Salinivibrio kushneri: one gene and its partner. The protein of the gene in region 1 interacts with the protein of each later gene in a pairwise test. Links are inferred from orthologs where the notes say so. Each region holds a gene or a part of one and is shown in the gene's direction. Other genes may lie near its edges.

The links. The genes of interacting proteins can lie anywhere in the genome.
Region 2: the proteins of hfq (region 1) and rho interact in binary tests that used the Escherichia coli proteins (3 or more experiments, as listed by UniProt). The link is inferred for Salinivibrio kushneri from one-to-one orthologs.

Annotation. Positions count from the first base shown.
Region 1 is NZ_CP114588.1:2,532,280-2,535,189, reverse strand. What follows is about bases 1-2,878. They hold hfq (RNA chaperone Hfq), read left to right. Parts: upstream 1-1,239; coding sequence 1,240-1,518; downstream 1,519-2,878. Other genes in these bases: hflX (ribosome rescue GTPase HflX), read left to right, coding at 1,547-2,839; miaA (tRNA (adenosine(37)-N6)-dimethylallyltransferase MiaA), read left to right, coding at 221-1,162; mutL (DNA mismatch repair endonuclease MutL), read left to right, coding at 1-228. Also shown: FtsH protease activity modulator HflK, read left to right, coding at 2,889-2,910. UniProt on the Escherichia coli protein: RNA chaperone that binds small regulatory RNA (sRNAs) and mRNAs to facilitate mRNA translational regulation in response to envelope stress, environmental stress and changes in metabolite concentrations.
Region 2 is NZ_CP114588.1:60,432-63,406, forward strand. Bases 33-2,975 are described here. They hold rho (transcription termination factor Rho), read left to right. Parts: upstream 33-842; coding sequence 843-2,108; downstream 2,109-2,975. Other genes in these bases: rhlB (ATP-dependent RNA helicase RhlB), read right to left, coding at 33-220; trxA (thioredoxin TrxA), read left to right, coding at 333-659; N8M53_RS00295 (hypothetical protein), read left to right, coding at 2,245-2,975. In the rest of the region: more of rhlB, read right to left, coding at 1-32. UniProt on the Escherichia coli protein: Facilitates transcription termination by a mechanism that involves Rho binding to the nascent RNA, activation of Rho's RNA-dependent ATPase activity, and release of the mRNA from the DNA template.

The DNA of each region.
Region 1 (2,910 bases):
GGTGGGTTAGACCCCGACCAATCCCACACGGATCACAGCGCGAGTATGTGCAGTTGGCTGGCAAAGCAGTTGACAGTAGCATCGGATCCAGTCAGCCTTGCGCAAGCGGTACAAACCGTATCGGACATTGAACAATATTGGCAGGGGGATGCGTTAGAAAAGGGCCGTCAGCGCTACTTTAAACGCCTCGACCTGACCTCAGTGATAGAAGCATTACAGCATGACTAATCCGCTGCCTAAAGCGATTTTTTTAATGGGGCCGACTGCATCCGGGAAAACGGATTTGGCCATTGCAATACGCCAGACCTTGCCAGTGGAAATCATTAGTGTTGATTCGGCACTGATTTATCGCGGGATGGATATTGGTACTGCTAAGCCAACAGCGGAGGAATTAGCGCAAGCGCCACATCGTTTGATCGACATTCGTGATCCGTCTGAAGCCTACTCGGCGGCAGACTTTCGTGACGATGCGCTCACAGAAATGGCGCGGATCGTCGCGGATGGCAAGATCCCACTGTTGGTGGGAGGCACCATGCTGTATTTTAAAGCATTGCTAGAAGGGCTATCACCGTTGCCTAGTGCGGATCCTGACATCCGTGAAGCGTTAGAAAACGAGGCGCAGCAGCATGGGTGGGAAGCATTACATGCTCAGTTGTGTGAGGTTGATCCCGTGTCGGGGGCGCGGATCCATCCTAACGATCCTCAGCGAATTACGCGGGCGTTAGAAGTCTATCGGATCAGTGGCCAGACCCTAACAGCATTGACAGAAAAAAAAGGTGAACCTTTGCCGTATCAGGTACACCAATTTGCAATAGCGCCTCAGGATCGAGGCGAATTGCATCGCCGCATCGAGCTTCGTTTCGACAAAATGATCGACGCGGGGTTTGAAAAAGAGGTACGGACGTTATACGAACGAGACGATCTGCATGTCGATCTGCCCTCGATTCGTTGTGTCGGCTACCGCCAGATGTGGGATTATTTGGCCGGACGTTGCACCCATGATGAAGCCGTTTACCGTGGGATTTGCGCGACGCGCCAGTTAGCCAAGCGTCAGATAACCTGGCTAAGAGGCTGGGATAATGTGACTTGGCTTGATAGCGACACACCGTCGCTGTCTTTACAAACGGTGACAAAAGCGTTGACAGCAGGGACGGAAACTTGATGTATACTGTCACTGACAAGGACGCTGCTTAACCGCGACAATTGACTACAATTACAAACAAATAAGGAAAAGAAATAATGGCTAAGGGGCAATCATTACAAGACCCATTCCTGAACGCGTTACGTCGTGAACGCATTCCTGTCTCCATTTACTTAGTAAATGGTATTAAGTTGCAAGGCCAAATTGAATCGTTTGATCAGTTCGTGATCCTGCTAAAAAATACGGTTAATCAAATGGTGTACAAGCACGCGATTTCAACCGTTGTGCCGGCACGTGCTGTAAGCCACCACAACAATAACCAAGGGGCTGGTGAGCGTCCACAGGGCGAGCGTCAGCAAGAAAAACCTGAGGAATAAAGCATTCTATTGCTAAGGAGTCTATCGCTTGTTTGACCGTTACGAGGCCGGTGAACAGGCTGTACTCGTTCATATAAACTTTACCCATGATGGCGAGTGGGATGATCTCAGCGAATTTCAAATGCTGGTGTCATCCTCGGGTGTCGATGCCTTGCAAGTTGTTGTCGGCAGCCGTCAGTCCCCTCATCCCAAATATTTTGTTGGAGAGGGCAAAGCCCAAGAAATAGCAGATACTGTGCAACAAGTCGGCGCGGACATTGTGATTTTTAATCACACCTTATCCGCGGCCCAAGAGCGCAACCTAGAACAGCGATTTAAATGCCGAGTATTAGACCGAACCGGATTGATCCTCGATATTTTTGCCCAGCGTGCGCGTACGCATGAGGGTAAGTTACAAGTTGAGCTCGCACAGTTACGCCACTTATCTACCCGGCTGGTGCGAGGCTGGACTCACCTTGAGCGTCAAAAAGGCGGGATTGGCTTGCGTGGCCCGGGTGAAACACAGTTAGAAACAGACCGTCGCTTAGTGCGTGATCGGGTGAAAGCGATTTTAAAGCGACTGGATAAGGTTGCGAAGCAGCGTGAACAAGGGCGACGCGCTCGGGCACGGGCGGAAGTACCGACTGTGTCATTGGTGGGGTATACCAATGCGGGCAAATCAACCTTGTTTAATCGGATCACCGAAGCGGGGGTATATTCGGCCGATCAGCTGTTTGCCACCTTGGATCCGACCTTACGCCGTATTGAAGTGGACGATGTGGGTACCGCGATATTGGCGGATACCGTCGGCTTTATTCGTCACTTACCGCATGACTTGGTCGCGGCATTTAAAGCAACGCTTCAAGAAACCCAAGAAGCGAGCTTGCTACTACACGTGGTCGATGCCAGTGATGAACGCTTTGGTGAAAACATTGAAGCGGTCAACAGTGTGTTAGATGAAATCGATGCGGCAGATGTGCCTCATCTTATCATTATGAACAAAATAGATAGTCTGGATCAGGCTGAACCTCGTATTGAACGGGACGAAGAGGGCGTTCCGAGAGCAGTATGGGTGTCAGCGTTGTCTGGTCAAGGTATCGCGCTCATATTTGAAGCCCTTACTGAGCGTTTATCTGGCACCATGGTGCGGCATCAATTACGGCTGCCACCTAGTATGGCTGGGCGAATGCAAAGTAAATTTCACCAGATGCGATGCGTTATCAGTGAAGAATACCAAGATGATGGGCATCTGTTAGTCGATGTCAGGCTGCCACAAACGGACTGGTATCGGTTAGAAAAAAGAGAAGGCAACCAACTCGGCGACTTTATCGTCAGTGATTAGGCTGCTAGAGTAAAAAATTATCGTCAGATCAATTTGATGGAGTGCGCGAATGGCGTGGAATGAGCCAGGAA
Region 2 (2,975 bases), 2.5 Mb from region 1 along the record:
TCGTCAGAAGGTGATGAAACGTCGCAGCCAGGAACGCCAGGGTTTTGCCCGTCCCCGTTTGCGCCTGTCCTGCAATGTCTTGGCCGGTGAGCAGGACCGGCAATGCCAGGGCTTGGATAGGGGTACATTGAGTAAACCCTTTGGCCTCCAAGCTCTTGAGAACATCGGCGTGCAAGCCGAGCTCGGCAAATTTCTGCTCTGTGATATGCGTCATTTTCATCCGGATAGAATATCAGCTTAGGCTTGCAATACGGAAGCGAATCCAGTCAAATAGTCCCATAATTTACTGGTCGCAATTTAGCCAGTAACAAAAACATGTATTGGAGTAGAAGATGAGCGACAAAATTATGCAGCTAACCGACGACAGCTTTGAGGCAGACGTTCTAAAAGCTGCAGGGCCTGTATTGGTGGATTTTTGGGCAGAATGGTGTGGGCCGTGTAAAATGATCGCGCCTATCCTGGACGAAATCGCTGAAGAATACGCAGGTAAAGTCACCATCGGAAAACTGAACATTGACCAGAACGCAGGTACACCGCCTAAGTTCGGCATCCGTGGTATCCCAACACTGCTGCTATTTAAAGATGGCAGCGTGGCAGCAACCAAGGTTGGTGCTGTGTCAAAAACTCAGCTGAAAGAGTTTCTTGACGCCAACCTATAATGTTAAAGTAACCGTCGCTGCCTCTCAGCGGCGGTTGTTTTTCTGCCAACTAGACGATACCCCATTTAGGTGCTACCTTATTGCACGGAATTTGTACTTCTGTTCATCTCTCGAACATACCACTGGTCTCGACACGCTAACTAATTTCAGACCTCAACTTTGACAAACAAGACACTCACCACTATGAATCTTACCGAACTGAAGACTCAACCCGTCTCGACGCTGGTTGCGCTTGGCGAAAGCATGGGACTTGAAAACCTGGCTCGCTTGCGTAAACAGGACATCATTTTCTCGATCCTCAAACAGCACGCAAAAAGCGGTGAAGATATTTTCGGCAATGGCGTACTGGAAATTCTTCAAGACGGGTTTGGCTTCTTGCGCAGCGCAGATAGCTCGTATTTGGCCGGCCCTGATGACATTTATGTATCGCCAAGCCAAATTCGTCGCTTTAACCTGCGCACAGGCGATACCATCGCGGGTAAAATTCGGCCGCCAAAAGATGGCGAGCGTTACTTTGCGCTATTAAAAGTCAACCAAGTGAACAGCGATAAGCCGGACAACGCGCGCAGCAAAATCCTGTTTGAAAACTTGACCCCACTGCATGCCAGCGAGCGTATGGTGATGGAGCGTGGCAACGGCTCCACGGAAGACATCACAGCACGTGTGCTGGATTTGGCTTCGCCGATTGGTAAAGGCCAGCGCGGCTTGATTGTGGCACCGCCAAAAGCGGGTAAAACCATGTTGCTGCAAAACATTGCGCAAAGCATCGCGTTTAACCACCCAGACTGTGAATTGATGGTGCTGTTGATTGACGAGCGTCCGGAAGAAGTGACCGAGATGCAGCGCTTGGTACAAGGCGAAGTGGTTGCCTCAACCTTTGACGAGCCCGCAAACCGCCACGTGCAAGTCGCCGAAATGGTGATTGAAAAAGCCAAGCGTTTGGTGGAGCACAAAAAAGACGTGGTTATCTTGCTGGACTCGATCACCCGTCTGGCGCGTGCTTACAACACGGTTGTGCCATCATCAGGTAAAGTATTGACCGGTGGTGTTGACGCCAATGCCTTGCACCGTCCGAAGCGTTTCTTTGGTGCGGCGCGTAATGTGGAAGAAGGCGGCAGCCTGACCATTATCGCCACTGCGCTGGTAGACACGGGCTCTAAGATGGACGAAGTCATCTACGAAGAGTTTAAAGGCACGGGTAATATGGAATTGCACCTGTCCCGTAAGATTGCTGAAAAACGTGTTTTCCCTGCTATTGACTTCACCCGCTCTGGTACCCGCCGTGAAGAGTTGCTGACCAAGCCCGATGAACTACAAAAAATGTGGATCTTGCGCAAAATTGTGCATCCAATGGGCGAGCTGGAAGGCATGGAATTCTTGATTGGTAAATTGGCGATGTCCAAAACCAACAACGAGTTCTTTGATGCCATGCGTCGGCAAAACTCGTAAGTGGTGACGCAATAGTGTTAAGCACTGCGCATTCGCAGTGCTTTTTTATTGCTCAGCGCATACCTAGCTCGCACAATACGAGTCACCAAGGAAAGGTGACGCAGGACGCGTGACACCGAAGATAGGATTGCAACGGATGGCAAGACGTTTTCGCATCAAGCTAGCAGCGATATGCCTAGGGATCGTGGGCTTTGTTTCCTCCACGGTATCGGCATCCAATGAGCCAGCGGCCGATGGGCAAATCGTAGCTCAGCCTTTTATTGAGCAAGTGTTAGATAAAGCCAGTACGGCGGATGCGATGCGTACTGCCTTTACCCTCCAAGCCAACGGCGATATCAATGCGCTTGAGTCACACATTCGCCAGCTTCCTCCTCTGACGCGTGAGGCAACCTTGTATCGGCTGCTCTCTTCACCGTTGCGGCTTGATAACGAGAAATGGCGCGATTATCTCGTGACCTTAAGTCAGCAGCAGCCACACTTTCTGTTACGTCACCAACAAGACGGTTATTGGGTGACCACGCCTGCGTTTCATTACGCCGCCGCGGCGCGCAAGCAGCTTAATCGCTACCGCCAGCAGCAATTAACCCAAGAGCTCGGCATGCTATTGAGCTATCGTCAGTTGGTCATTGCTGATTGGGTGAAACCTGATGAGGCCGATTATGCGCGACGCCGTGATGCCTTGGTAAGCATGATTGCTGACTATGACGGCGATGGCTTAGCGTATCTGACCGATCAGTATCTTAATGATCCGACTTTAATGTGGATGCCAGACAACGCGATTTTAGCCGCGTTGGCACAGGCCACGGATCGTCCCGCGTTGTATGAAAGGTTATGGCGCCGAGGCACCGATCAGTATAGCCTCGCGGC